Regions from separate parts of the Pseudomonas sp. AC532 genome, predicted to be linked through region 1. Evidence: riboswitches for the same ligand, from Rfam matches in the RefSeq annotation. Region 1 holds a riboswitch; each other region holds the start of a gene.
What was found. A riboswitch is a leader RNA that binds a small molecule or an ion and turns the genes downstream of it on or off. The one in region 1 is predicted to bind cobalamin.
Positions count from the first base shown of each region.

Region 1 (7,341 bases):
GATACCGAGCAGTTTGCCGCCATAACGCAGGTGCCGGTCGATGGCCTCGGCCCAGCCATGGCCGCACAGGAAAGCCAGGTCGGCACGCACGCTCTTGGAGCCCGGCAGGATGATCAGGTCAGCGGGCGGGATCGCCTCGCCCGGACCGACGAAGGTCAGCGCGACTTGCGGATGCAGACGCAGCGGATCGAAATCGGTGTGGTTGCTGATGCGCGGCAGCACCGGCACCACCACCTTGAGCACGTCGCTGGCCTTGCTCACCTGGCGGCGGTCGATGGCGTCTTCGGCTTCCAGATGAAAGTCCATGAGGTACGGCAGCACGCCGAGTACCGGCTTGCCGGTGCGCTGCTCGAGCCAGTCCAGGCCAGGTTGCAACAAAGCGATGTCGCCGCGAAATCGATTGATCACGAAGCCTTTCAGACGCGCCTGTTCACTGGGCGACAACAGCTCCAGAGTGCCGACCAGGTGGGCGAACACACCACCCTTGTCGATATCGGCGACCAGGATGACAGGGCAGTCTACCGCCTCGGCAAAGCCCATGTTGGCGATGTCGTTGGCGCGCAGGTTGATCTCCGCGGGCGAGCCGGCGCCCTCCACCATCACCACCTGGTGCGTGGCCTGCAGCCGCCGGTGGGAGGCCAGGACTGCCTCGCGGGCGACCTGCTTGTAGTCGTGGTAGGCCACGGCGTTCATGTTGCCGACTGCTTGCCCATGGATGATCACCTGGGCGCCGGTGTCACTGTTCGGTTTGAGCAACACCGGGTTCATGTCGGTATGGGGTGCCAGGCCACACGCCTGGGCCTGCACCGCCTGCGCGCGGCCGATCTCGCCGCCGTCGGCGGTCACCGCACTGTTGAGTGCCATGTTCTGCGGCTTGAACGGCACCACGCTGACGCCCTGCCGATGCAGCCAGCGGCACAGTGCGGTAACCAGGGTACTCTTGCCGGCATCGGACGTGGTGCCCTGCACCATCAACGTCGCGCCCGTGGCCGGCCCGGCGGCGTTCGATTCAGACCGACTCATCGCGACTCCTCGGCAAATACCGCCAGCGCGCGCGCCAGGCGCTGCCAGCCTTCCTCGTCCGGCGGCAGGCCGAAACGGATGCTGGGCGGCTGCTCGAACAGCCGGGTGAGAATGCCATTGCAGGCCAGAAACTCGTGCAGCAGGGCCGCCCGTTCACTGGCAAGCCACTGGAACAGCGCACAGCCGCCAGTGGGCGACAGGCCATGCTCGCGCAGCAGTTCGGCCAGCCGCTGGCCATCGTTGATCAGGCGCTGGAGCTGGGCCTGCTGGCCGGCACTATCGCCCAGCAAACTGGCCCCCAGCGCGCGCGTCGGCCCGCTGATCGTCCACGGCCCGAGCAGTTCCTCAAGTTCGCCCAGCAACCTGGCCTCGGCCAGGACGAAGCCCAGGCGGGCCCCGGCCATGCCAAAGAACTTGCCGAACGAGCGCAGGATGATCAGCCCCGGCAGGTGACTGTGCGCAGCCAGGCTCTGCTCCGGGGTGCAGTCGATAAAGGCTTCGTCGACGATCAGCCAGCCGCCGCGTTCGGCCAGCCGCGCGTGCCAGGCGTACAGTTGCTGCGGTGAAAAGCGCCGGCCAGTGGGGTTGTTGGGATTGACCAGCAGCAGCACGTCGAGCCGTTCCAGAGCCCGGTTGACGCTCGCCTCGCTGATTTCCAGCACCCGGTGGCCCTCGCGCTGCCAGGCCGCTGCATGCTCGGCATAGGCCGGCGAAACGATGCCGACCCGGGCTTCACGGCGCAGCCGCGGCAGGCACTGGATGGCGGCCTGGGAACCCGCCACCGGCAATAGGCGCTCGACACCATAGTAGGCGCAGGCCGCAGCCTCAAGGCCATCATCGGCCTCGGGCAGGCGCGCCCAGGCCTGTTCGGGGATCGCCGGCAGCGGTAATCCGTAGGGCGCCACCCCGGTCGACAGGTCCAGCCAATCGCCGAGCGGCAAGCCATAGGTGAGGGCTGCGCGCCGCAGCCGTCCGCCATGCTCAAGCAACCCACACCTCCACGCTCAGCATCAACAGCAGCCACAACAGCACGCCGCCCCACACTAGGTTCATCGCCCTCTCGATATCCCGCGCCTGGGGCGGCGGGCCTTCGCCCAGCGCGGGGCGCTGGTGCAGCTCGCCATGATAGACCGCAGCACCGCCGAGGCTTACCCCCAGAGCGCCAGCGCCGGCGGCCATCACCGGCCCGGCGTTGGGGCTGTCCCACTTCGGCGCCTGGCACTGCCAGCAGCGCATCGCCGTGCGGGTACGCCCGAGCACGGCGTAGGTCAACGCCACCAGGCGCGCCGGCACGTAGTTGAGCAGGTCGTCGATCTTCGCCGCGGCCCAGCCAAACCGTTCGAAGCGCTCGTTACGATAGCCCCACATGGCATCCAGGGTATTGCTCAGGCGATACAGCACCACACCCGGCGCGCCGGCGATCAAGAACCAGAACAGTGCGGCAAATACCGCATCACTGCCGTTTTCCAGCACCGACTCGGTACCGGCCCGCGCCACGCCGGTGGCGTCCAGGTCCTCGGTCCGCCGGCTGACCATGTAGCCGACCCGCTGGCGCGCCAACGGCAAATCACCGAGGCGCAGCGCCTGGGCCACCGGCTGGGCGTGCTGGTCGAGGCTGCGCAGGCCGAGGGCAGCGTACAGCGCGATCACCTGCACCAGCCAGCCGATCCACGGCAACTGCGCCAGCAGCAGCGTCGCCAGGGTCAGCGGCAGGACAGCCAGGCACCAGGCGCTCACGCCATGGCTGCGCCAACCGCCACCGGACGGGTTGAAACGCTGCTCCAGCCGATTGGCCAGCTTGCCAAAGCCCACCAGCGGGTGCCAGCGCCTGGGCTCGCCAAGCGCGGCATCCAGCGCCACGCCAGCGAATGCACCGAGGATCAGGCTCATGGCCGCCCCGCGCTATTCATCGGACTTGCCGTGATGGGCTGCCCAGCGATCTTCATACAGCAGCTCCTGCAGGGGCCGTACCTCGGCCCAGCCTTCCTGGACCAGCATCGGCGCCGGATAGAACGCATGCACCGGCCCCAGGCACAGCACGGCCACAGGCTTGGCGCCGAGGGGCATCTCCAGCAAGCGGGCCAGGGCGACGGGGTCGAACAGCGATACCCAGCCCATGCCCAGGCCTTCGGCGCGGGCGGCCAGCCAGAGATTCTGAATGGCGCACGACAGCGATGCCATGTCCATCTCCGGCAAGGTGCGGCGGCCGAAAACGTGGGCCTCACGTCCCTCCATCAGGGCGGCGACCAGCACCTCGGCACAGTCGCGAACGCCCTCGACCTTGAGCTGCATGAACGCGTCCGAACGCTCGCCCAGTGCCTCGGCCGTCAGCCGGCGCTCGGTCTCGACGAGCTGGTAGATCTCTTCGCGCAGCGCCGGCCGGGCGATGCGAATGAAGCGCCAGGGCTGCATCAGCCCGACGCTGGGTGCCTGATGCGCGGCTTCGAGCAATTTGACGAGCAGCTCGGGCGCCACCTCGCCGCCGCTGAAGTGGCGCATGTCACGGCGCTCGGCGATGGCCCGGTAGACCGCGGCACGCTCCTCGGCGCTGAAGGCGTGATCGCTCATGGCCGAAACAGCGCCGCCGCTGCCGCGGGATTGGAGGGCAGGTAGAAATGAATATAAGAGGCGGTAAGCCGGCCAAGACGAAACACCGCTTCACATACCGGCTTGTCGTTGGGGCACTCACCGCGAGCCAGCGGTTGCAGGTCAGACTCGAGCCGCGAGTGATGGTAGCTGTGCCCGCGCAACAGCCCTTCCGGCAACCTCACCGCTTGCAGCGCGAGCGCGACCAGGCGCTTCTGCATCTGCGCCTGGCCGGGTACCAGCCCCGCCAGTTCGACGCGCTCGCCGGCCACGTCGCTCAGCGAGTCGAGCAGGTAGAGCATGCCCCCGCATTCCGCGAGGATCGGCTTGCCGGCCCGCTGATGGGCGCTGATGGCCTCGATCATCGAGCGGTTCGCGCCCAGCGCCTGCAGGTGCAGTTCGGGGTAACCGCCGGGCAGATACAGGCTGTCCACCTCTGGCAACGCCTGATCAGTAAGCGGGCTGAAGAACACCAGGCTCGCGCCCATCTGCTCGAGCAAATCGAGGTTGGCCTGGTAGGTGAACGCAAAGGAGGCATCGCGCGCCACGCCGATACGCACGCCGGCGAGCAGCGGCTCCAGCGGCGCTACCGCAGGAGCTGAGAACGTCACCGGTGGCGGCAGGGTTACCGTCGCCGTCTGCGCGAGGGCGTCGGCGGCGGTGTCCAGACGCACGTCGAGGTCGGCGAGTTCGGCGGCCTGCACCAGCCCCAAGTGGCGGCTCGGCAACTCGATCGCTGGGCTGCGCGGCAATGAACCGTACCAGTGGATCGAGGCAGGCAGGCTGTCACGAATCAGATCGTTGTGGCGGCCCGGATTGACGCGGTTGCCGAGCACACCGGAGAACGGCAAATCGGGCTGATAGCTGGCCAGGCCGACCGCCAGTGCACCAAAGGTCTGCGCCATGGCCGAACCGTCGATCACGCCCAGCACCGGTACACCGAAACGACGTGCCAGGTCGGCGGCGGATGGCGAGCCATCGAAAAGGCCCATCACGCCTTCGATAAGAATCAGGTCTGCCTCACCGGCCGCTTCCCACAGCAGACGACGGCTTTCGGCCTCGCCGACCATCCACAGGTCCAGCTGATACACCGGGTTGCCACTGGCTCGGGAGAGAATCATGGGGTCGAGAAAGTCGGGGCCACACTTGAACACCCGCACCCGCTTTCCCTGGCGCGTGTGCAGGCGCGCCAGGGCAGCGGTGACGGTGGTCTTGCCCTGCCCCGAGGCCGGCGCCGCGATCAGCAATGCCGGGCAATGGCGCGCTGCGCGTTGATCCGCTTCGCCGGTCGGCATGGTGCTGGTCAAAACTCGACGCCTTTCTGCGCTTTGACGCCGGATTTGAACGCGTGCTTGACCAGGGTCATCTCGGTGACGGTGTCGGCGGCTTCCAGCAGCGCGGGCGGCGCGCCACGGCCGGTCGCCACGACATGCTGCAGCTCGGGCCGCGACTCGATGTCGCGCAGTACCACGTCCAGGTCGAGGTAGCCATGCTTGAGGGCGATGTTCAGCTCGTCCAGCACCACCAGGGCGATCTGCGGATCGTTCAGCAGTTGCCGGGCGACTTCCCAGGCCTGAACGGCTTTTTCGATATCGCGCTGGCGGTCCTGGGTGTCCCAGGTGTAGCCCTCGCCCATCACGTGGTAGCTGACTTCGTCGGGAAAGCGTCGGAAGAACTGCTCTTCGCCAGTGCTCATGCCGCCCTTGATGAACTGCACCACGCCGACCTTGAGGCCATGCCCAAGCGCCCGGGCGACCATGCCGAAAGCCGAGCTGCTCTTGCCCTTGCCATTGCCGCTGTGCACCAGCAGCAACCCATATTCGTTCTGGGCTCCGGCGATTTTCTCGTCCATCAGCGCCTTCTTGCGCGCCATGCGGGCGTTGTGCCGGGCGTCACGCTCTGCGGATTCACGGGTTGCGGATGGGGTCATGACAGCTCCTCGGCGCCGGGCCTTCAGGCCACGCAGGTGAAACGGTCCGCCAGAACAGGGTTCATGCCGGACGAAAACGGATTCACGCAGGAACGGGCAGGAGCTGACCGGGTCGGTCGTGCGCCGGCCGCGCCCACCGCGCAACCCTGGAAAAAGCAACAGGCCGGTCTCCGGGCTTGCGAGCGCTACGCCTGGTTAGGCGCAGCCACCCACGCGGCCTTCACGTATCGTCGATACAGATGGCGAAAAGCGGGGTTGGGCTCGTTTACCGTTGCGGGGGCAGCGTCGGCATTGCCCGCCTGCAGAGGCAGCGGCGCACCGACTTCCCAGTTTCACCCCCAGCCAAAACCGGGGACACCTGAAGCAAGCCGGGAAGGTTAAGGATTGGTCACGTCAGCGTCAATCGAAGACGCAGAATCTGTTCGATGCCAGGAGCCAGAGCCAGGCAACGGATCGAGCGCCCATTGCGTTCGGGCAAAGAGGGGCGTGCCGATGCAGGCGAATCACTGGCTGCCACGACACATGAAGGGCCTGGCTCACCTGCAGGCGGCGCCAGAACGCGTTAGCCTCATGCGGTCTTTTTCGGCTTGCGTGCCAACCGGATGCCAACAGCCGGCTGCCGACGCGCGGCAGGTGCCGAATGAAGCATCAGGGATGGCTGGCCAGCTCGACGGGGAAGACCCGCTTGGCTTCGATGTAGGTCCGCTGCCAGTAGGTGTTGGCGAGACTGTCCAGACGCACCGTGCCACCAGAGGACGGCGCATGCACGAAACGCCCTTCGCCAACGTAGATGCCGGCATGGCTCACCTGGCGGCCACCATTGGTGGCGAAGAACACCAGGTCGCCGCTGCGCAGGGCCTCACGGCCGACGACCGGTGCCCGCATGCTGATCAGCTCACGGGTTGAGCGAGGCAGTTGAATGCCCGCCGCATCGCGGTACACGAAACCGATCAGGCCACTGCAATCGAAGCCGCTGGCAGGTGTGTTGCCGCCATAGCGGTAAGGCGTTCCTACCAGCCCCAGTGCCCGGAACAGCACGTCGTCAGCGCCGCCCTGATAGGTGCCGGGCGCGGGCGCCAGTACCACGGGCTGCGGGGCAGGTACGGGGGGACGACTGGAGCAGGCGCTGAGCAGCGCGGCAAGCAGCAGGAAGGCGATGCGGACGGTGGCAGTCATGGACGGACGATCCTGGAGCCTGAATGCGCCCTACTCTGCCCCGTTCGCAACTGCAGTGCAAGCTTTAGCTTTACGCCGCAGTCGCTTGAAAACTATGAGGATGTTGCCCACCTTCGAAAGTGGGCATTCGCCTGGCTCAGTGCTGGGAAGCCATGTGCTCGGCAGGCGCCAGCGCCAGAACCCGCTTGGCCTCTATGAAGGTGCGCTTCCAGTAACGATCATCCAGGCTGTCGATGCGTACGCCACCGCTGCGGCTGCTCGACGAATGGATGAATTGGTTGTCACCCAGGTAGATACCGGCATGACTGACACGATTGCGACCGTTGGTGCTGAAGAACACCAGATCGCCACGCTCCAGTGCCTTGCGCTCGACCAGCGGCGCATCGATGTTGATCATTTCGCGGGTGGACCGTGGCAGCTGCATGCCCAGCTCCTCACGGAACAGGTAGCCGATGAAGCCACTGCAGTCGAAACCGGTTTTCACCGAACTGCCACCAAACCGATAACGGGTACCGATCAGCGACATGCCCTTTTCCAGAACACTGTCAGCCAACTGCGGCAACTGGTAGGGGGCGTGATCGGCAAATTCGGCAGCTGCATCGTCTTCGCGTGCATCGTTGCGATCT
Region 1 covers NZ_OZ409888.1:953,389-960,729, forward strand. The annotation lists gene ACZ0AV_RS04600 (cobyric acid synthase) at 1-1,023, opposite strand, end outside; gene cobD (threonine-phosphate decarboxylase CobD) at 1,020-2,012, opposite strand; gene cbiB (adenosylcobinamide-phosphate synthase CbiB) at 2,005-2,913, opposite strand; gene bluB (5,6-dimethylbenzimidazole synthase) at 2,926-3,591, opposite strand; gene ACZ0AV_RS04620 (cobyrinic acid a,c-diamide synthase CobB) at 3,588-4,904, opposite strand; gene cobO (cob(I)yrinic acid a,c-diamide adenosyltransferase) at 4,913-5,539, opposite strand; cobalamin riboswitch at 5,684-5,916, opposite strand; gene ACZ0AV_RS04630 (C40 family peptidase) at 6,188-6,715, opposite strand; gene ACZ0AV_RS04635 (C40 family peptidase) at 6,852-7,341, opposite strand, start outside.

Region 2 (7,341 bases), 2.0 Mb from region 1:
CTCTACCCGGCCGCGCAGGCCGTGGACGGCGGCCTGTGGATAAAGCGCCTGGATGCGCCGGGCGGTGGCCAGGGCGGAGGGGCCGAGGATGACGATGACAGGGGAAGCGGTCATGGGAATTCCAGGTTCAAGGTACAGGCGAAGACACGGCTCAACCGCGCCATTTCTCGCCCGGCACTACGATCATCGAAAAATACGGCGAGGCCATCGGCTCGACTTCGTCCAGCGGCACGATGCGCTGGTTGGCCATGGTCGCCCGTTCCACGTAGTGGGCCCGTTCGTGCAAGCCGAGTTCCTGCAGTACCCGCCGGACTTTCTCGAAGTTGCGACCGAGCTTCATCACCACGGCGGCTTCGGCATCACGCAGGCGCTCACGCAGTTCGTCTTCGGGCAGCACGCCGGAGAGCACCGACAGGCTCTGGTTGCGGTACACCAGCGGCGCGCCCAGCACCGCCGCACTGCCGAGCATCGAGCAGACGCCGGGAATGACCTCGGCCTCGTAGCGCGCGGCCAGGCGGTCGTGCAGGTACATGTAGGAGCCGTAGAAGAACGGGTCGCCTTCGCAGATCACCGCCACGTCGCGACCGGCGTCCAGATGCTCGGCGATCTGTACCGCGCAGGTGTCGTAGAAGTCGCTGATCACCGCCTCGTAGGTCAGCGGAGGTTCGAGCTTTTCGGTGGTCACCGGGTAGACCAGCGGCAGGCGCTGCTGGTTGTCGTCCAGGTGCGCCTCGATGATGCCGAAGGCGTTGCCGCCCTGGCCGACGTTGGCCTTGGCCTTGGCCACGAAGTAGCCAACCACCGGCGACGCCTTGAGCAGCCGCAGGGCTTTGACGGTGATCAGCTCAGGGTCGCCCGGGCCGACGCCCAGGCCCAGCAGGCGGCCTTTGCCGGGGCGGTCCATACCGGTCATCACTCGACCTCCGTGGCCAGCGCATTGACGGCGGCGGCGGCCATGGCGCTGCCGCCGCGACGGCCCTGAACGATCACGTAGGGCACGCCATGCTCGGCGAAGGTACTGGCTAGCAGGTCCTTGGATTCGGCGGCGCCGACGAAACCCACCGGGAAGCCGAGAATCAGCGCCGGCCTTGGCGCGCCGGCGGCGAGCATGTCGAGCAGGTAGAACAACGCGGTGGGCGCATTGCCGATCACCACCACCGCGCCTTCGAGGTGCTCGCGCCAGTGCTCCAGGGCCACCGCCGAGCGGGTGTTGCCCAGCTTCTTGGCCAACTCTGGCACGCCGGCATCATTGAGGGTACAGATTACCGGGTTGGCGCCTTGCAGGCGGGCACGGGTCACGCCCTCGGCGACCATGCGGGCGTCGCAGAGAATCGGCGCGCCGTTGGTCAGGGCCTGGCGGCCAGCCGCACCGGCGCCAGGTGAAAAGCGCAGGTCCTGCACCACGTCGACCATGCCGCAGGCGTGGATGACCCGCACCGCGAGCTTCTCCAGATCCGCCGGAATGGCGCTCAGGTCGGCCTCGGCGCGGATGATGGCGAAGGAATTGCGATAGATCTCCTGACCATCGCGGATGTAATCGGTCATCGGGTGAAACTCCGGGTAGCGGGGAGCGCAGCCAGCAGTTCGCCGGCTTCGTCGGGTGTCAGGTGGTGGCCCAGCAGGTGGCCGAAACCAGTGCCGAGTGGTTGGCGCGCGTACAGGTCGTAGCGACCCTCGGCAACGGCCAGCAGGGTGAAGGGCGCGCGGTGGGCGGCAGCGCAAGAGCGGCGGCAGCCCGTCAGATGAATGCCTGGTTGCTGGCTGTCGGCGGGCAGGTGGTCGGCCACGCGCAGGGCATCGGCTTTGGTGTCGGCCAGCCCCTTGGCGCAACCGCTGGCGCCCGTGCAGGCGATAAGGCGGGTCAGCGGCGCCGCCTTATCGGTCAACAGGCCAAGCCCTTGCAACGCCTGGGCGGTTGCCTCGCCATCGGCCTCGGCCACGTTCGGCAGCAGCACGCTTTGCCAGGGGGTCAGGCGCAGGCTGCCATCGCCCAGGCGGCGCGCCAGTGCGGCGAGGCCCACTAACTGCTCGGCATTGAGCCGGCCCAGCGGCGGCACGGCACCGACATGCACGCGGCCCGGCTGGCGTTGGCTGCCGATGCCGATATGAGCTTGCGCTGCAGCAGCTGGGCGTCGCCAGCCGTCGGCGTTCACCAGTACGTCGCCCAGGCGTTCGCGCAGGCGCTGCAGCAACATCGCAGGTGGATGGTTCTCCAGCAGATGACGCATGCGCGTCTGCTCGGGCGTGGCGAGGTCGAGAAACAGCTCGAGCACTGCGATCACCAGATCATGGGCCTGGGCCGCAGGCACGATGCCAAGCGCCGGGGCATCCTCGGCCAGCCCCGGTGGGCAGCCGGCCAGGCCAAAGGCATAGCCAATACCGTCAGCAAGCGGCAGGGCGCTGAGCCAGATGTCGTGGGGGTGTTCGAGCATCGCCAGGCGCTCGCCGCCGTCAAGCAGCAGGGCGAACTTGGGCGACAGCGCATGCAGGCGCGGGGTGTTTTCCAGTGTCGTCAGCAGTTGCGCAGCCAGGGGCGAGATATCCACAAGCGCCTGCGCATCGATGCCGGCGGCCGGGCTGAGCATCAGGTTACGCACGTCATCGGCGCCTGGCGAGCGGGGGCCCAGACCGACGGCCAGCAACTCGCCGATCAGCGCGTCTTCACTGCCGAGGCGGATGCCGCGAATCTGCAGGTTGGCGCGGTTGGTGGCCTCGATCACCCCGCCTGCGTGGCGTTGTGCGGCGGCGGCGATGCGCTCGGCCTGCGCGGCGGCGAGGTGGCCGCCGGCCAGCTTGACCCGGCAGATACCGCCATCCTTCGCCTGTACGATACGCAGCAACCCCGGACAGGCCGAGGGGCGAATGGCTGGAGCTGGACGGAACTGGGCCTGTTTCAACGGATCACCGGGGTCGGGTCACATGGGCATCCGTTCGAGGATAGGCCAGAGAAGATTGCGCTTCTATCACCGGGACACCCCGCCCGGTGTGGGCTCATGCGACTGAATCCGTCGGCAGGTCTCCTGGCTCGCAGGTCATGGCGCATGGCCGGCCTTCCCGGTTTCCCAGTGGCGATTGGCGCAGGCGCTCGCTGCAACAGTTGCGGGGGCAGCCACGGCGGAAAACCTGCCCAATATCTGCTGCGTGTCGGCCCTGCCGCGTTAGAAACCGTCTCGGAATGCTCGTGTACAGCAGTACACTCCGCTTCCTCGCCGATTTCCGCCTTGCAGGGCTCTAGCTCGCTAGCTATTGAACAGGTTTTCTCGTGTTCCCTCTTAGGCCCGCGTCTACGTACCACGTAGCCGACGGACACCGACGAAGGCGCTATTATGCCCGCTTTGCCCGCCGGGATGAAAAGCCGCGTCGTCGGATAGCGAATGGTGCCGGTAGCGCTGGCCGCAACGCTGTCGCCCATGGCGAGGCTCCACGGCATCAGATCGTAGGATGGGTCGAGGAGCGCAGCGACGATACCCATCAAGGTTAATGAGGAAAACCACATGACACCCTGGCTGACCGTCGTGGGCATTGGAGAAGACGGCTACGCCGGCCTCGGCAAGGCGGCGCGGCACGCGCTGCTCAAGGCGAGCCAGGTGTTTGGCAGCGAGCGCCAGTTGGGCCTGCTGCCACGCTGCATCGGCGCCACGCGCCTGGAATGGCCCAGGCCCTTTTCCCTGGCGCCGGTGCTGGAGCGCCGCGGCACGCCAGTGTGTGTGCTGGCCAGCGGCGACCCGATGTTCTTCGGTGTTGGTGCCAGCCTGGCCCGCGAGCTGCCGAGTGAGGAACTGCACATCCTGCCGGCGCCGTCATCCTGCTCACTGGCAGCGGCTCGCCTGGGCTGGCCGCTGCAGAGCACGCCGCTGGTCTCGCTGGTTGGCCGACCATTGGCGGCGCTCCATGCACAGATTCATCCGGGCGTGCGCCTGCTGGTGCTGAGCAACGACGGCGACAGCCCGGCGGCCATCGCCACGTTGCTGCGCGAGCGCGGCTTCGGCCCCAGCCGCCTGTGCGTCTTCGAACACCTCGGGGGTGAGCGCGAGCGGCGCGTCGAGGGGCTGGCCGAAGGCTGGTCCCTGGCCCGCGCGGCGGACCTCAACCTGGTCGCCATCGACTGCGTGGCCGGCGATGACGCCAGGCGCCTGCCGCTGACGCCCGGCCTGCCGGACGATGCCTATCGCCATGACGGCCAACTGACCAAGCGCGACGTGCGCGCCATCACCCTGGCGCGCCTGGCGCCGTTGCCCGGCGAGCTGCTCTGGGACGTCGGTGCCGGTTGCGGCTCCATCGGTATCGAATGGCTGCGCGCGCATCCAGGTTGCCGCGCCATCGCCATCGAGGCGGACGAGGGGCGCCAGGCGCACATCGCCCACAATCGCGATGCCCTTGGCGTGCCGGGTCTGCAACTGGTGGCCGGGCGCGCGCCCGAGGCTCTCGACGGGCTGGCCGCGCCAGACGCCATCTTCATCGGCGGCGGCGTCACTGCGCCGGGTGTGCTGGAACGCTGCTGGCGGGCCCTCAAGCCCGGTGGCCGCCTGGTGGCCAACGCGGTGACCCTGCAGAGCGAGGCGGCGCTGATCGCCTTTCGCGGCGCGCACGGCGGCGAGCTGACCCGGATCGACGTCGCCCAGGCCAAGCCCCTTGGCGGCTTCGATACCTGGCGCGGGGCACTGCCGATCACCCTGCTGCAGGTCGGCAAGCCCGTATGAAACGCGTGCTGTTGCTGGGCGGTATCGGCGAGGCGCTGAGCCTCGCGCGGCGCCTGGGCCCGGCGCATATCTACAGCCTCGCCGGGTTGGGCAAGGTGCCGGATGATCTTGCGTGTCAGGTCCGCGTGGGTGGCTTTGGCGGCGCAGAGGGCCTGGCTGCGTTCTTACGCGAAGAGGGCATCACGCTGCTGGTCGACGCCACCCATCCCTATGCCGCGCAGATCAGCCACAACGCTGCCAACGCTGCGAAACTGGCCGGCATTCCCTGCTGGGCCCTGCGTCGGCCAGGCTGGCACGCGGTGCCCGGCGATGACTGGCGCGAGGTATTCGACTGGCCAACGCTGATCACTGCCCTGGCTGGCTTTCAGCGCCCCCTGTTCACCCTCGGCCGCGAGCCGCTGGCGCATCTGCATGAGATTCCCGCCCACCAGCACTGGACGGTGCGCTGCCTGCATGGCCAGCCCGCCACTGCGCGTGCCGAGGTGATCGGCGCCCGCGGGCCGTTCAGCCTGGAGGACGAACGGGCGCTGTTCGCGCGGCTCGAGTGCGATGTGCTGGTCAGCAAGAACAGCGGCAGTGCCGCCACCGAGCACAAGCTGGAGGTCGCCCGTGAGCGCGGCCTGCCGGTGCTGGTGCTGCAGCGGCCCGAGTTGCCCGCGGTCGCCCGGCACTACGCCACTGCCGAATCGTTGTGGCAGGCGCTGCTGGCAATCGGTATCTGAAGCGCTGCTACACTGGTGGCCTTTTTCACGGAGCCCTCCATGACCGCCACCCCCTACGTCCAGGTTCTGTTCGCCGGCCCCGATCTACTGCACGGATCGTTCGCCGAGCTGTTTCGTGCCCGCCTGGTCGAGCTGCGTGGCGAGGGAGCGCTGGCCGATCTGGTTGACACCAGCGCGGGCTACGATGCGCTCTGGCAGCGTGTCAAAGAGGTTAGCGGCGCGCTGCTGGTGGTCGACCTGGAGATACAGAGCAGCAGCCAGCACGTCGACTGGCTGCGCAGTGAACTGGCTGGCCGTACCGACCCCGCACGGGTGTATGTCGCCAGCCTGTTCGGCCAGCTCGAGCCCGATGCAGCGGCAGCCGCCTGTGCGCTGGTCGAGCGGCCGGAACTGCACCTGGGCTGCGCTGACGTACCGGCGCTGCCCGGCAGCCATGCCTGGTCGAAGATCCCGGCACACCAGTATCGCGTGCTGCTCTGCAACGGCCCGCGTTGCACCCGTCGCGGCGCCCTGGGCCTGTGGAAAATGCTGCGCGAGAAGGTCAAGGCCGCTGGCCGCCTGGAATGCGAAGGTGGCGTGCACATCACCCGAACCCAGTGCCAGTTTCCCTGCGACCAGGGGCCTACCTTGAGCGTCTACCCGCCTGGCCATTGGTATCAGGTGCGCAGCGAGGCGGACGTGATTCGCCTGGTCGACGAGCAACTGGTCGCCGGGCGAGCGGTCCCCGAACTGCTGATGACGCGGCCCTGACCGACGGGCACCGCCCGGTTGACGCGTGGGGGTAACGCAACCGTCGCCGCCCGCGCTTGCCGGCCTGCCGCAATCCCCGGCGACAACCGCCGCCCTATCCCGTGCTCGACCGCCGTGCATTTCGGGCTACCATGCCGGCATCACAAGAATTCGAGTCCTGCATGACCGCCCTGTTGCTGCGCCACCGCATCGCTGCCATCGTGCTGCTGATCGTTATCGGCCTGGCCGTCAGCCTGTGGCTGGCCAGCCGCTATGCCGAGCAGTTGGCCTGGGAGGACCGCAGCAACGAGGCCCATGGCCAGCTGCAGCTGTACGCGCAATCGATCCAGACCCTCGTCGACCGGTTCCGCTCGGTGCCGCAACTGCTGTCCATGGACAGCGATATCCAGGACCTGCTGCATTCGCCGGACAACCCCCAGCTGCGAGACAAGCTCAACCGCCGGTTCGAGTTGCTCAACGCCGCCGCCGGCGCCAGCGTGCTGTACCTGATCGACCGCCAGGGCCTCACCCTCGCAGCCAGTAACTGGAGCGAGTGGAACAGTTTTGTCGGCAGCAACTACGCCTTCCGGCCCTACTTCCAGGACGCGCTGCACCGCACCTCAGGCCGCTATTTCGCGGTTGGCGTGACCACAGGCGTGCCCGGCTATTTTCTTTCCCATGCAGTTTATGCCGATGACGGTACGGTAATCGGCGTGCTGGTGGTCAAGCTCGAACTTGAAGAGCTGCAGCGTGAATGGGTGGGGCAGCCGGGGGTGTTGCTGGTAGCCGACAGCTACGGCGTGGTGATTCTCAGCAGCCGCCCGGCCTGGCGCTTTCGTGCGCTGGAGAAGCTCGACGAGCTCGACCAGGCGGAATTGGTGGAGGTGCGCAAGTATGCCGAGCGACCCCTGCAGGAGCTGTCCAAGCAGCCGGGGCCTTACTTCGAGGGCAATGCGGACTGGATGAACATCGATGGCCCGGACGGCCTGCGCACCTACCTCTGGCAGCGCCAGGAACTGGCCAGTGAAAACTGGACGCTGCACCTGTTGATCGAGGAAAGCAGCCTGGGCGACACGGCTCGCGGCTATCGCCTGGCGGCGGCCGGGATCTGGCTGACCCTGGTGTTCCTGGTGCTGTTCCTGATTCAGCGCCGCAAGAACCAGCGCCTGCAGGCGAGCATCCGCGAGCGC
Region 2 covers NZ_OZ409888.1:2,972,405-2,979,745, reverse strand. The annotation lists gene cobJ (precorrin-3B C(17)-methyltransferase) at 1-114, opposite strand, end outside; gene ACZ0AV_RS14035 (precorrin-2 C(20)-methyltransferase) at 152-904, opposite strand; gene ACZ0AV_RS14030 (precorrin-8X methylmutase) at 913-1,545, opposite strand; gene cobG (precorrin-3B synthase) at 1,542-2,897, opposite strand; cobalamin riboswitch at 2,994-3,329, opposite strand; gene cbiE (precorrin-6y C5,15-methyltransferase (decarboxylating) subunit CbiE) at 3,495-4,700, shown strand; gene ACZ0AV_RS14015 (cobalt-precorrin-6A reductase) at 4,697-5,422, shown strand; gene ACZ0AV_RS14010 ((2Fe-2S) ferredoxin domain-containing protein) at 5,462-6,172, shown strand; gene ACZ0AV_RS14005 (sensor histidine kinase) at 6,334-7,341, shown strand, end outside.
Region 2: it holds a riboswitch for cobalamin, as region 1 does, so the genes downstream of both, cobG (precorrin-3B synthase) here and cobO (cob(I)yrinic acid a,c-diamide adenosyltransferase) in region 1, are expected to answer to the same signal.

Region 3 (7,341 bases), 2.1 Mb from region 1:
GGTTCATGTCCGGCGACTCGTCCAGGTCGGCGACCGCCTGTACGGCGTCATCGAACAGGCGGATCAGGTTGGCGAAGGCGTCGCGGAAGAACCCGGACACCCGCAGGGTCACGTCGACCCGCGGGCGCCCCAGCTGCTCGAGTGGCAGCACTTCGAAGCGCTCGACCCGCTGGCTGCCCGCCTGCCACACCGGGCGCACACCCATCAGCGCCATGGCCTGGGCGATGTCGTCGCCGCCGGTGCGCATGGTCGCGGTGCCCCACACCGACAAACCGAGCTGGCGCAGGTGATCGCCTTCATCCTGCAAATGGCGTTCGAGCAGTCGATCCGCCGCCTGCACACCGAGGCGCCAGGCCGTGGGGGTGGGCAGGTTGCGCACGTCCACGGAATAGAAATTGCGCCCGGTGGGCAGCACATCGAGTCGCCCGCGGCTCGGCGCTCCACTGGGGCCGGAGGGCACGAAGCGGCCATCGAGGGCATCGAGCAGGCCGTGCATCTCGGCATCGCCACAGGCGTCCAGCAGCGGCGCGATCTGCTGGCGAAGGCTGTGCAGGACGGTCGCGCTGCTGGATCCAACGGATTCGAAATCCGTCCCCGAAATAAACTGCAATCCCAACAGCTCCAGGCGCTCACGTGTGTCACCAAAACTGCGCCAGGGCTCATCGCTCAGGCCCGCCAGAACCTCAGGACGCGGGCCGGCCCACGGTGCAGCCATGTCGCAATCGAGGGGATCGAAGTCGAGCGCCAGGTCATGGGCCAGCGCACGCAGCAGGCTGGCGTTGCCGCCTTGGCCGTCACCGCGAGGAATGCGCAGCAGCGCCAGCAAGGTGTCGCGGCGCAGCGTGCCGGTCGGCGATTCGCCGAACACATGCAGGCCGTCGCGAATCTGCGATTCCTTGAGGTCGCACAGGTAGGCGTCGAGCTGCGGCAGCCAACTGGCGGGGTCGTCGTTGAGCTGCAGGCCCAGTTCACGGTCCAGGCTGGCTTCGCGCACCTTGTGCAGGATCTCGCCGCGCAGCTCACTGGCGCGGCGCAGGTCGAGCTGGCTGGCGTCGTAGTACTCGTCGGCCAGCCGCTCCAGATCGCGCAGCGGGCCGTAGCTCTCGGCGCGGGTCAGCGGAGGCATAAGGTGGTCGATGATCACCGCCTGGGTGCGGCGCTTGGCCTGGGCGCCTTCGCCGGGGTCGTTGACGATGAACGGGTAGATGTTCGGCAGCGCACCGAGGATCAACGTTGGCCAGCAGCTCTCGGACAGGCCGACGCTCTTGCCCGGCAGCCACTCCAGGTTGCCGTGCTTGCCGACATGGATCACCGCCTGGGCCGCGAACACCTGGCGCATCCAGAAATAGAACGCCAGGTAGCCGTGCGGCGGTACCAGGTCGGGGTCGTGGTAAACCGCTGCCGCATCCACCTGATAACCCCGCGCCGGCTGGATGCCGACAAAGGTCAGGCCGAAGCGCAGGCCGGCGATCATCAGCCGGCCGTCGCGGAACATCGGGTCGTTTTCCGGTGCGCCCCAGCGCTCCAGCACCGCCTGACGATTGGCTTCGGGCAGGGCCGCGAAGAACCGCTGGTAGTCATCAACCGCCAGGCTTTGCGCGCAGGGCCGCAGGTCGAGGTTGTCGAGGTCGTTGGTCACGCCACCGAGCAACTGATGGATCAGTGCGGTGCCGCTGTCCGGCAAGGCGTCGACCGGGTAACCCTGCTGTTGCAGGGCCTGAAGAATGTTCAGCGCCGCCGCGGGCGTGTCCAGGCCCACACCATTGCCGATACGGCCGTCGCGGGTCGGGTAGTTGGCCAGCACCAGGGCGACACGTTTTTCGGCTGCCGGCGTGCGCTGCAGGGCACACCAGCGGCGCGCCAGCTCGGCGACGAGATCCATGCCGGGCAGGTGCGCGCGGTAACAGACCACGTCGCTCTGGCTGCGCTCGCTGCGAAAGGCCAGGCCCTTGAAGCTGATCGGCCGGGTGATCAGCCGGCCGTCCAGCTCCGGCAGCGCGATGTGCATGGCCAGGTCCCGGGGGCCAAGGCCCTGGGCGCTGCCTTGCCACTGCTCTTCGCTGTCCAGCGCACAAAGCGCCTGCAGCACCGGCACATCACGGCGGAACGGCCGCGCCTGGGGCGACTCGGGATTGGACTGCGCGAAGCCGGTGGTATTGAGGATCACGCTCGCGCTGGTTTCATCCAGCCAGTCCTCGACCTGCGCCAGACAGGCAGCCTCTTTGAGGCTGGCGACGGCGATGGGCAGCGGATTGAGGCCCTGGGCCTGCAGCCGCTGGCAGAAGGTGTCGACGAATGCGGTGTTCGCGGCCTGCACATGGGTGCGATAGAACAGCAGCGCCGCCACGGGCGCATCAGGCACCCAGTCGGCGCGCCAGTCCTGCAGCGAGGCGTTGCCGGTACGCGGGTGATAAAGGCCGACCCGGGGCAGCGCCTTTGGCTCGGCCCAGCTGTACTCACGGCCCAGGTAGCGAGTGGCGATGCAGTGAAAGAACTGCCGCGCATTGTCCACGCCGCCCTGGCGCAGGTACTGCCAGAGGCGCTCGGCGTCCTCGGCGGACACGTTGCCCAGAGCGGTCAGCTCGGGGTCGGGATTGTCGCAGCCAGGCACCAGGATCAGCGTTTTGCCCTGCCCCGCCAGCTCCACCAGGCGCTCGATGCCGTAGCGCCAGTAGCTCACGCCGCCGTGCACGGAAATCATGATGACCTTGGCGTGCTGCAGCACCTTGTCGACGTAGAAATCCACCGAGGCGTTGTTGCCCAGCTGTGCCGGGCTGGCCAGGCGCAGGCTGGGGTAATCGTCGGGCAGGTGACGGGCGACCTCGGCCAGCAGCGACAGGTGCGAATCGCCCGTGCACAGCACCACCAGCTCGGCGGGCGTCTGGCCGAGGTCGGCGATGCTATCGGCCGGCAGCGACTGGCCGGGCTGGGTGCGAAGCAGGTGCATGAGGGCGGCCTAGAACGTCGCCCGCACGCTGGCTTCTGCCACCGCGCGGGCGGGGGGTGTCATGCCAGCGAGGCTTTCAACTCGGTAGCGATGGCGGTGTGATCGAGCGCCTGGCCGATGACGATCAGGCGGGTAATCCGCGCTTCATCGGCCTGCCAGGCACGGTCGAAATGCTTGTCGAAGCGCAGGCCCACGCCCTGCAACAGCAGGCGCATGGGTTTGTTCGGCACGGCGACGAAGCCCTTGATGCGCAGAATACCGTGGCGAGCCACCACTTCCTTCAGTGCGGCTAACAGGCGCGCCTCATCGGTTTCCGGTAGTTCCACGTGGAACGAGTCGAACTCGTCGTGATCGTGGTCTTCATCTTCGTTGTCATGGTGGGTCTTGCGGCCGTCGATATGCAGCTCGGTCTCGCTGTTCAGCCCCAGCAGCACGTTGAGCGGCAACGAACCTCCATGGGCCTCCACTACCTTCACCGCTGGCGGCAGCTCCTCACCAACTTCCGCACGCACCGCCGCCAGCGCATCGGCATCGAGCAGGTCGGCCTTGTTGAGAATCACCAGGTCGGCGCTGGCCAGTTGGTCGGCGAACAGCTCATGCAGCGGTGATTCATGATCGAGGTTCGGGTCGAGCTTGCGCTGAGCATCGACCTGATCGGGGAAGGCTGCAAAGGTGCCGGCAGCCACGGCCGGGCTGTCGACCACGGTGATCACCGCATCGACGGTGCAGGCGTTGCGGATTTCCGGCCAGTTGAAGGCCTGAACCAGGGGTTTGGGCAGGGCCAGGCCGCTGGTTTCGATGAGGATGTGGTCGAGGTCGCCACGGCGCGCCACCAGTTCGCGCATCACCGGGAAGAATTCTTCCTGCACGGTGCAGCACAGGCAGCCGTTGGCCAGCTCGTAAACACGGCCAATGGCCTCTTCCTCGGTGCAGCCGATGGTGCACTGCTGGAGTATTTGACCATCGATACCCAGCTCGCCGAACTCGTTGACGATCACCGCGATCCGGCGGCCCTCGGCGTTCTCCAGAATGTGGCGCAGCAGGGTGGTCTTGCCGGCACCGAGAAAGCCGGTGACGATGGTGACGGGAAGTTTGGCGAGCGTTTTCATGAGAGCCCCTGGCGTCTGGAGAAACGGCGAACGGGCGATAGGATGGCAGGCACCAGCCAGAGCTGGCGCGAAGGCATCACCGGATCACCCCGCCCGGTTGTCGAAAGCGTTATCGAGGCAGGTCTCCTGGCTCACGACTGGCGCATCACGCGCCCCCTTCGCCTTCCCGCGGCATCGCAGTGGCTTTGTGAAGGGTTCAGTCGTTCACAGTTGCGGGGGCAGCCACGGCGTTACCGTGTTCCCTCTTAGCTCCATACAAGATGGAGAACCTCGGACAGCGCAAGGCTACGCAGAGGCTGCGGTACGGTCAACACGGGCTGACCTGCAACAGGTTGACGCGCGTGCTGCGCCATGGTGTTCTTGCGCGGTTGTTTCAGGTGTCTCACGCCGCCGTGCGTGAGGTGAAACGGGAAGCCGGTTCGAGTCCGGCGCTGCCCCCGCAACGGTAAGCGACAGCCAGGATCGTTTTGGCCACTGTGCGACAGCATGGGAAGGCCGATCCTCATCACTGCATGGTGATCATCGCGAGCCCGGAGACCGGCCTGAATCGTTCGTTTGGCAACCCGCGGTGGGCGGGCACGCGCCGATAGCTGCCTGCTATTGCGGGCCGTCTCGCTGCGTCCCTGTGCACCGTTCACCTCATCCAGAAGGTCACGATCATGCCCAGCAGCGTTCTGTCGTCCGCCACGCCGTCCTCCGTTTCCCTGTCCCAGCGCATCGTGCTGGCCATCGGCAGCTGCCTGCTTGGCAGCGTGTTGATCTTCTTTGCCGGGTTCTCCCACGTCGAAGCCCTGCACAATGCCGCCCATGACACCCGGCATAGCGCCGCGTTCCCGTGCCACTGAGGATGCCAGGATGATCACGCGTGTCGCCCAGACTGCGGGCTTCGCCGGCCTGCTCGCCGCCATCGTGCTGACCTTGTTGCAGAGCCTGTGGGTCACGCCGCTGATCCTGCAGGCGGAGACGTTCGAAGGCGCAGAGCCGGTAGCCGCCATCGAACACCACCACGACGCTGCCAGCGGCGCACATGAACATGGCAGCGCCGGCGGTCATGGCCACGATGGCGAAGCGTGGAGCCCGGAAGACGGCTGGCAGCGCCTGTTATCCACCGCCCTGAGCAACCTGGTGGTCGCTGTCGGCTTCGCCCTGATGCTGGCCGGCCTCTTCACCCTGCGTGCGCCCGAGAAAACCTGGCAGGGCCTGCTGTGGGGCCTGGCCGGTTTCGCGACCTTCGTACTCGCGCCCTCGGCCGGGCTACCGCCGGAACTGCCTGGCACCGCCGCCGCCGAACTGGTGCTGCGCCAGTACTGGTGGATCGGCACCGCGGCTTCGACCGCGGCTGGTCTGGCGCTGTTGGCATTTGGCAGCCACTGGCTGCTGCGCACCCTTGGCGTGCTGATCCTCGCCCTGCCCCACCTGGTCGGCGCGCCTCACCCGGCGGTTCATGAAAGCCTGGCTCCACAGGCGCTGGAGCAGCAGTTCATCCTCGCTTCACTGCTGACCAACGCCGCGTTCTGGGCTGTACTGGGCCTGGTTGCAGCCTGGTTCCACGGGCGCCAGCGACAGCCATGAGCGAAGCCGCGATCCTGGTGGCCGGGCTGGGTTGTCGGCGTGGCTGTTCGCTGGCCGAACTGCTCGCCCTGCTCGGCCACGCGCTGGCCGAGCACGGCCTCGACAGCAGCGAGCTGAGCGCCCTGGCCAGCAGCGCACACAAGGCCGATGAGCCGGGATTGCTGCAATTGGCCGAGCACCTGGGCCTGCCCATCAGCTTCCTGCCCGTCGATGTGCTGACGGGTTACCATGCGCGCCTGAGCCATCGTTCGCCCATCGCCCAGCGCGTCACCGGCAGCCCCAGTGTCGCCGAGGCCAGTGCCCTGGCGCTGGCCGAGCAACTGAGCGGCCAGCCCGCTCGCCTGTGGATAACCAAGCGCAAGAGCGCCGCGGCAACGGTAGCTGTCGCCAGCATCGAGTGCTAGAACCGCCCAGCTACAGGAGCCTCGACCTCGGCGCGAAGGATCGCAGCCGTGCCACGCCGTCGCGTAACGGCCGCCATTCGCCACGGGGTCGCGGCTCCTACAATGGATTGCGGCACACCACCACTCGCGTAGGGTCGACCTCGGCGCGAAAATGGCAGCCGTGCCACGCCGTCGCGTAACGGCCGCCATTCGCCACGGGGTCGCGGCTCCTACAATGGATTGCGGCACACCACCACTCGCGTAGGGTCGACCTCGGCGCGAAAATGGCAGCCGTGCCGCGCCGTCGCGTAACGGCCGCCATTCGCCGCGGGATCGCGGCTCCTACAATGGATTGCGGCACACCACCGCTCGCGTAGGAGCGTCGGCCTCGGCGCGAAAATGGCAGCCGTGCCGCGCCGTCGCGTAACGGCCGCCATTCGCCGCGGGGTCGCGGCTCCTACAATGGATTGCGGCACACCACCACTCGCGTAGGAGCGTCGACCTCGACGCGAAAAAATGGCAGCCTCGCCGCGCCGTCGCGTAACGGCCGCCATTCGCCACGGGGTCGCGGCTCCTACAATGGATTGCGGCACACCACCACTCGCGTAGGAGCGTCGGCCTCGGCGCGAAAATGGCAGCTCGCCGCGCCGTCGCGTAACGGCCGCCATTCGCCGCGGGGTCGCGGCTCCTACAATGGATTGCGGCACACCACCACTCGCGTAGGAGCGTCGACCTCGGCGCGAAAAAATGGCAGCCTCGCCGCAAAACGGCGTCGTTAAAACCATTAGCCGCGAGGGCGCGGCTACAGAAAGGAGATCGCCGAGTTATGCGCAGATTCGCCGAGATGCATCGCTCATATTCATCCCTGTCGCGTACGACCCCAGGAACCCCATGACCGTCTATTTCATCGGCGCCGGCCCCGGCGACCCCGAGCTGATCACCGTGAAGGGCCAGCGCCTGATCCATTCCTGCCCGGTGATCCTCTACGCCGGCTCCCTGGTGCCCGAGGCCGTGCTCGAAGGCCATCGTGCCGAGACGGTGGTCAATACCGCCGAACTGCACCTGAATGAGATCATCACCCTGCTGCGTGCCGCCCATGAGCAGGGTCAGGACGTGGCACGGGTGCACTCCGGCGACCCGTCGCTGTATGGCGCCATCGGTGAGCAGATTCGTCACCTGCGGGCCCTCGGCATCCCCTTCGAAATCATTCCCGGGGTTACCGCGACGGCCGCCTGCGCGGCGCTGCTGGAAAGCGAGCTGACCCTGCCCGATGTCTCGCAGACGGTGATTCTCACCCGCTACGGCAGCAAATCACCGATGCCCGCTGGCG
Region 3 covers NZ_OZ409888.1:3,079,720-3,087,060, reverse strand. The annotation lists gene cobN (cobaltochelatase subunit CobN) at 1-2,947, opposite strand, end outside; gene cobW (cobalamin biosynthesis protein CobW) at 3,007-4,056, opposite strand; cobalamin riboswitch at 4,156-4,344, opposite strand; cobalamin riboswitch at 4,415-4,616, shown strand; gene ACZ0AV_RS14515 (CbtB domain-containing protein) at 4,716-4,901, shown strand; gene ACZ0AV_RS14510 (CbtA family protein) at 4,912-5,628, shown strand; gene ACZ0AV_RS14505 (cobalamin biosynthesis protein) at 5,625-6,032, shown strand; gene cobM (precorrin-4 C(11)-methyltransferase) at 6,903-7,341, shown strand, end outside.
Region 3: it holds a riboswitch for cobalamin, as region 1 does, so the genes downstream of both, ACZ0AV_RS14515 (CbtB domain-containing protein) here and cobO (cob(I)yrinic acid a,c-diamide adenosyltransferase) in region 1, are expected to answer to the same signal.

Region 4 (7,341 bases), 390 kb from region 1:
CCGCAACGGCCAGGTAATCCTCGAAGTAAAAGCCGAGCATCACGCGCTTGGCCGGCGACTCGATGGTGACCTTGCGGCCCAGCACATCCTCGACCTGCTTGGGAGCAGCGAAGGCGCTCAGGGAAATGGCTGAAGCAGTTGCCAGCAGTACTAACCGCGAAATGATACTCATCGGATGTCCGTCGTGACCCGTTAGTGGGGAAAGCCGGGCGCATACTAGAAGAGGACGATAACAATAACAACTCGCATTAATATGGCCCTAACCGCCTACCCCAGGGAGTTGCCCGGTCGCCTGCTGGCGGACCATGGCAGCGCACGCACCCGCTCGAGCATCATGGGCAGATCAACCGACGCCGCGTCACACGCCGCGACAGCATGAGCGACACGCAGAGGCGTATCAGACGGGCTGAAACCGCAGCACGCGCGCGCCGTCTTCCGGGTCGATCAAGTAACGAGCGCGCACCCCGAAGGTGTCGCGCAGGCGCTCGGTGGTCAGCACCTCGGCCGGTGCGCCGAGCGCCACCAGGCGACCGCGCTCCATCACCCCCAGGCGGTCACATTGCAGTGCCTGGTTGAGATCATGCAGGGCGATCAGCGTAGTCACCGGCAAGGCCCGCACCAGGTTGAGAATCGACAGCTGATGCTGGATGTCCAGGTGGTTGGTGGGCTCGTCGAGCAACAGGATCTGCGGCTTCTGCGCCAGCGCGCGGGCGATATGCACACGCTGACGCTCGCCGCCGGACAGCGTGGCCCAGGCCCGCTCAGGCATTTCGGCCATGTCGACATCGGTCAGCGCCTGGTCGACGATCCGCTGATCCTCGCTCGACCACGGCTGTAGCGCCGACAGCCAGGGCGTGCGGCCCAGTTCGACAGCATCGCGTACCGTCACCGCGTCGCCAGTGTCGGCCTGCTGCTCTACGAACGCCAACTGCCGGGCCACCTCTCGTCGGCTCAGCCGCGCCAGGGGTTTGCCATGCAACTGCACCTGACCACTGCCTGGCGTGCGGATGCCGGACAGCAGCTTGAGCAGGGTCGACTTGCCCGAGCCATTGGGGCCGATCAGGCCAAGGGTTTCTCCCTGGCGCACCTGCAGGTCGACGTCAGCGACGATGGCGCGTCCCTTGACCGCCCAGCCCAGGCCGTTGCATTGCAGCACACAGCTCACCGCACTCGCCTCCCACGCACCAGAATCACCGCAAAGGCCGGCGCGCCGATCAGCGCAGTCACCACCCCGATCGGCAGTACCTGGCCCTTGATCACCGTGCGCGACAGCACGTCGGCCGCGATCAGGAACACCGCGCCGGTGAGCGCCGCCACCGGCACCAGCCGGCCATGCCGAACACCGACCAGGAGGCGCGCGGCATGGGGAATCACCAGCCCGACGAAACCGATGGAGCCGACGATCGACACCATCACCGCTGTCACCAGCGCCGTGCAGGCGATCAGCGTGGCCTGCACACGGCGCACCGGCACCCCGAGCGACGCCGCCGATTCCACCCCGAAGGTGAAGGCGTCCAGCGCGCGGGTGTGCCAGGCCACCAGCAGCACGCCGGCCAGCGCCACCGGCACGGCCAGGGCCACGTCGTGCCAGTTGACCCCACTGAGGTTGCCGAGCAGCCAGAACATGATGCCGCGCGCCTGTTCCGCACTGGCCGATTTGGTGATCAGAAACGAGGTCATGGCGTTGAACAGCTGGGAGCCGGCGATACCGGCGAGAATGATCTGCCCGGTGCCGTTCAACGCGCCGCCGCCCGCCGCACGAGCCAGCAAGGCGACCAGGCTGAATGCCGCGATGGCGCCGAGAAACGCGCCCATCGACAGCGACAGCATACCCGCGCCAAGTCCCAGCAATGCCACCGACACCGCGCCCGTCGAGGCGCCCGCGGATATGCCCAGCAGGTAAGGATCAGCCAGTGGATTGCGCAGCAGCGCCTGCAGCACCACGCCGCATACCGCCAGCCCCGCGCCACAGCCGGCAGCGACCAGCGCGCGGGTCAGGCGGTAGTTCCAGACGATGCCCTCGTCGATCGGATCAAGCACGAAGCCTGCGCCGAACAGCTTGTTGGCCAGCACCTGGAAGACCACGGACAGCGAAATCCGCGTCTCGCCCAGGGCCACCCCGGCGATCACCGCGACGGCCAGCAACGACAGGCAGGCCAAGGTCAGCAAGAACAGACGAGAGCCGCGCGTGATCATCGTTTGATATCGAACCCGTCAACGGCCTTGGCCAGGGTTTCGATGCCGGTGATCATGCGCAACGAGGCCTGCATGCCATCGGCGTCGAGAATCACGATGCGGCCGTTCTTGACCGCATCCATGTGCTTGGCGACCGGGTCGTTGCGCAGGAACTCGAGTTTCTTCGCCACGTCGTCGGCGGGGTAACGGCGACGGTCCATGCGTGCCAGCACCAGGACGCTAGGGTTGGCCTTGGCCAGGGTTTCCCAGCCGACGGTGGGCCATTCCTCGCTGGATTCGACCACGTTGCGCAGGCCCAGAGACTTCATCATGTAATCGGCAACGCCCTTCTGGCCGGCCATGTAAGGGTCCAGGTCGAGGTCGGCACTGGAGAACCAGAACGCGGCGGAAACGTCCCCGGCCTGGCGCTGCTCGGCGCCAGCGACCGCAGTGGCGAGGCGCGCCTGCAAGCTGCCGACCAGTTGCTCGCCTTCGGCCTGGACGTCGAAAATCGTCGCCAGCTCTCGCACGCTGGCGTACAGGCTGTCGATCTGGAACGGCTGCAGGCGGGTGCCGTCGGCACCGACCAGGTTGTCCTTGCCCTCGCAATCGGTGGGCATGATGTAGGTGGGCACATTCAGCCCATGGAACTGCTCGCGGGTGCCGACCACGCCCTGCTTGCCGACCATCCATTCGAACTGCACGGCAACCAGACCGGGGCGCTTGTTGATCACCGCCTCGAAGCTCGGCTCGTTGTCTGCCAGCCGCTCGACCTTGGCGTTCTGTGCTTCGAATTCGGGCAGCACGTGGCTGAACCACAGCGAGGTGCCGGCCAGGCGATCACCCAGGCCCAGGGTATAGAGGATTTCGCTGGCGGCCTGGCCGATGGTCACCACGCTCGTCGGCGCTGCCGTGAAGCTCAGCGAGTGGCCGCAGTTTTCGAGCGTCAACGGGTAGTGCGTCGGGCCAGCGGCCGCTGCCAGGCTGGACAGGCCGAGGGTGGCGGCAAGAACGGCGATACGAGACACGGACATGCGGGTGATCTCCCAATCAACGGATACGCATAAACGGCAGTGCGCAGGCTGGAGAACACATCACGCCAAACGGCCTTGGCCGCACCGCCCCTCGTATGGACGGTGATCACGGATGCCCCCTCCCGGACACCCCGCCGGCTGGTTCGACTACTGACGCCCGATGCGCTGCCAATGCAGCGGACCAGACCCATGCCGGCAGGTCTCCTGACTGGTACGTCATGGCACGGCAGCGGCCTTCCCGGGAGCGATCCCAGTGACACGAGTGCAGCCGTGCTCGGTACCTACAGTTGCGGGGGCAGTTCCGTTTGGCCACTGCGGTGGCTACGGATTCCCTATTAATTCCTGGTGGAAACCGGCGGGCGGCATCTTAAACGATTCAGCCACGCCCCGGCACCGCTTTGCCGTGGTTTGTGCAGAATCGTCGCCGATACCGGGGGGCTGGACCGTTTATAACACCGTCTATAGCGGCAGCATTATTGTTATATTATAACATTTAAGCAAACTGTTTTTGGTGGACGAGAACAGGCCACGCGCCCGCCATGAAGCCGTGCTCAAAAATTCAGCACAACGGGTTGAAATGAGAACCAAAATCAACAAGACTGTTATTGTTACTTTATAACAATTGCCTTGGAGGTCTTATGAAACCCGGTATCCACCCCGACTATCGCCCGGTGCTGTTTCACGACGTTTCGGCTGATGCGTACTGGCTGATCGGCTCAACGGTCAGCACTGACCGGACCCGCGAGCACAGCGACGGCAACATCTATCCCTATGTGGCCTTGGACGTGTCCAGCGCCTCCCATCCGATCTACACCGGCCAGCAGCGTCAGACCGCAAGCGAAGGCCGCGTGGCAGGTTTCCACAAACGCTTCGCCGGCTTCACCGCAGCCCGCTCGTGAAAGTGCTCGCTTCGCTGAAACAGGCCAAGCTGCGCCACCGCGACTGCCAGATCGTCAAACGTCGTGGTCGCATCTACGTGATCTGCAAGGCCGAGCCGCGCTTCAAGTGCGTGCAGGGGCGGCCCAAGCCGCAGCGCAAGAACAAGGGATGATGCCCGACTGCGCGGGCTGGGCGGCTTCAACCCAGCTCGCGCAGGTAGCACCAGGGATAGATGCCACGGTCGTGGCCATCGTCGAATACCAGTTGCACACCATAGCCCTGGGCATGGATTGCGATGATTTGCACGCCCAGGGGCGCCACGTCGATGCGTTGCGCCAGGCGGGCAGCCCGGCATGCCGAGCAAGGACAATTTGCGCGCAAACGCCCATGGCCCAGCACCTGTGCCACCCCGTCTCCCCACTCCACGGTTAGCGTCGCCTGCATGGCGCTGTTGCGTAACGCGACAGGCACTTCACTCACGGGCTGACCCGACGCAACTGGCCGATGGCAATACGCACCGCCTTGCGCACTTCAGGGTCGGCATCGTGCTCGACGCCCTGTAATGCCGGCAGTGCCCGAGCGTCGCCCAGTTCGCCAAGCGCCAGCGCGGATTCCTTGCGCAGGTTGCTGATGGCGTGCCCCAGCAGTTCCACCAGCGCGTCACGCGCGGCGGAGAATCGCAGGCGGCCGAGCGAGCGTACGGCACGCAGCCGCACCTGCCAGTAGCTGTCACTCAATGCTTCTAGCAGCGCTGGGCCGGCATTCGCCTGGCCAACCTTGCCGAGCGTGGTTGCCGCTTCCTCGCGCACCTGCCATTCACGATCCTTCAGTGCCGCTTGCAAGGCTGGCAGCACGCTGTCGTCGCTGGCCAGCCCCAACGCACCGGTGGCGGCGCGACGTACTTCAGTGTCGGCATCGTCGCTGGCCAGGCGGGCCAGTTGCGGTAAAGCATCGACCTGTTTCAGCCAGCCGAGGATGCCCACTGCTTCGCGGCGCACGAAGGCATCACTGTCCTGTAGCGCCGCAATGGCGGTGGGCACGCTGTCGATCAAACGTAACTCGCGCAGGCCGCGCAGGGCGCTGGCCCTTACGAATGGGTCGGCATGGGTCGCCCAGGGCAGCACCACGAGACCCGCTTCGGCGGTCTTCAACTCGCTGAGGCTCTGCGCTGCGGCGCCACGCACGCGGGTATCAGCGTCGGTCAGTGCCGCACACAGGCCACTCACCACGCCGGGTTCTTCCCAGGCTTCCAGCAAGCGGGCCGCTTCGGCACGCACGTCCGCTGACATGTCACAGGCCAGCGCGTGCGTCAGCCAAGGCAAAGCCGCCGGCTCTTCCAGATCCGCCAGTTCGATCAGGGCGATGCGCCGCACGCCCGCGTCTTCATCCTCCAGGCGTGGCAGCAAATCGAGGATGTCAGGGTTATCGGTGTTCAGATTGGTCATAGGGCAACTCGCAATGGCGGATGGTCGGTGGGCAGCCCGAGCGGCGTCAGGCGTGGCAGCTCGCGGCCTTCCTCATGGCGCAGCAGTTCCAGGCAGTGGCGCTTGAGCTGGACGAATTCAGGGCTGGTTAACAGGCCGGCGTGCCGCGGGCGTTGAAAATCCAGGCGCAGGTCTTCGATGAAGCGTCCCGGGCGCGGGCTCATCACCAGGATGCGGTCGGCGAGAAACAGGGCTTCGTCGATATCGTGGGTGACGAACACCACGGTGGTGCGAACCCTGCCCCAGATATCCAGCAGCAACTCCTGCATCTTGCTGCGGGTCTGGGCGTCCAGCGCGCCGAAGGGCTCATCCATCAGCAACAGGCGTGGGCGATTGATCAGTACCCGAGCGATCTCGGCGCGCTGCTGCATACCGCCGGACAGCTGGTTGGGCCAGCGTGAAGCGAAGTCCTGCAGGCCGACCAGGCTGAGAAACTCGCGTGCCCGCTGCTGCCGTTCAGCCTTGCCGATACCCTGCATCTTCAGGCCGAAGGCCACGTTGTCGAGCACGCTGCGCCAGGGCAGCAGGGTGTGATGCTGGAATACCATGCCGCGCTGCGGTGATGGCCCATCAATCGCCTGGCTGTCGACCCGCAAGGTACCAACGCTGGGCATCAGGTGCCCCGCCAGAGCGCCAAGCAGGGTCGACTTTCCGCAGCCGGAGGGCCCAAGGATGCACACGAACTCGCCAGCGGCGATGGAAAAATCCAATGCCTGCACGGCCTCGAACGCCTGAGCGCCCTCACTCAGGCGAATGGTCAATTTTTCGATATCGATGCGGCCGGCGGACAGGCCTGTTTCATGAATGTTCATCAGCGACGCCCTCCCGTGCGGTACCAGGGTGTCAGCAGGCTGCCCAGGCGCTTGACCAACAGGCTGCTACCCATGCCGAGCACGCCGATCAGCAGCATGCCGACGATGATGTCCGGGTAATTCTGGATGGTGTACGACTCCCAGGTGTAATAGCCGATGCCGAACTGCCCGGAGATCATTTCCGCGGTGACCAGGCAGAACCACGAGGTGCCCATGCCGATCGCCAGGCCGGTGATGATGCTTGGCGCCGCACCCGGAAGAATGACTTCGCGAAGGATCGCCAGGCGCCCTGCACCAAGGCTGCGTGCAGAGGCGATCAAGCGCGCGTCGACGCCATCCACGCCATGCACGGTATTGAGCAACACCGGGAACAGTGCGCCGGTGAAAGTGATGAAGATCATCGACAGTTCCGACGAGGGAAACATCAGGATCGCCAGGGGAATCCAGGCCACAGCGGGAATCGGCCGCAGCACCTCCAGCGGTGGCAGCAGACTGTCTTCGGCCCAGCGGGAGCGGCCGATGGCTATGCCCAGGATGACGCCCAGCACGGCGGCGATCAGATAGCCAGTGAACACTCGGCCCAGGCTGGCGCCGACGTGATCCCAGAGCCGGCTGGATTCGACCAGCGCGATGGCGGCATCGACGACTGACGCGGGCGTCGGCACATAGGTAAAGGTCAGCAGGCCCAGGTCCAGGCGCATGCTGGTCGCCACCTGCCAGAACAGCAGGCACAGGGCCAGTGAAGCCAGGCGCAGGGGCCAACGGTGTAGAGCGGTCATCATCAGGCTCCTCTGAGGCGCTGCGCCGCGCCAGGCGTGGCGCAGCAGGCCGGTCAGCGTGCGGCTACCAGGCGCTGGTTGGCGCCACCGAAGTCCAGGGCTTCACCGCCGTGGGCCTGGGCATAGGCTTCTGCCTGGCCCTTGAGCAGGAAGGCGCTCAACTCGCCCTTGCCGTTGC
Region 4 covers NZ_OZ409888.1:567,238-574,578, forward strand. The annotation lists gene ACZ0AV_RS02720 (ABC transporter substrate-binding protein) at 1-172, opposite strand, end outside; gene ACZ0AV_RS02725 (ABC transporter ATP-binding protein) at 398-1,165, opposite strand; gene ACZ0AV_RS02730 (FecCD family ABC transporter permease) at 1,162-2,196, opposite strand; gene ACZ0AV_RS02735 (ABC transporter substrate-binding protein) at 2,193-3,209, opposite strand; cobalamin riboswitch at 3,387-3,581, opposite strand; gene ACZ0AV_RS02740 (type B 50S ribosomal protein L31) at 3,848-4,108, shown strand; gene ykgO (type B 50S ribosomal protein L36) at 4,105-4,260, shown strand; gene ACZ0AV_RS02750 (DUF971 domain-containing protein) at 4,287-4,568, opposite strand; gene ACZ0AV_RS02755 (HEAT repeat domain-containing protein) at 4,565-5,533, opposite strand; gene ACZ0AV_RS02760 (ABC transporter ATP-binding protein) at 5,530-6,384, opposite strand; gene ACZ0AV_RS02765 (ABC transporter permease) at 6,384-7,166, opposite strand; gene ACZ0AV_RS02770 (ABC transporter substrate-binding protein) at 7,217-7,341, opposite strand, start outside.
Region 4: it holds a riboswitch for cobalamin, as region 1 does, so the genes downstream of both, ACZ0AV_RS02735 (ABC transporter substrate-binding protein) here and cobO (cob(I)yrinic acid a,c-diamide adenosyltransferase) in region 1, are expected to answer to the same signal.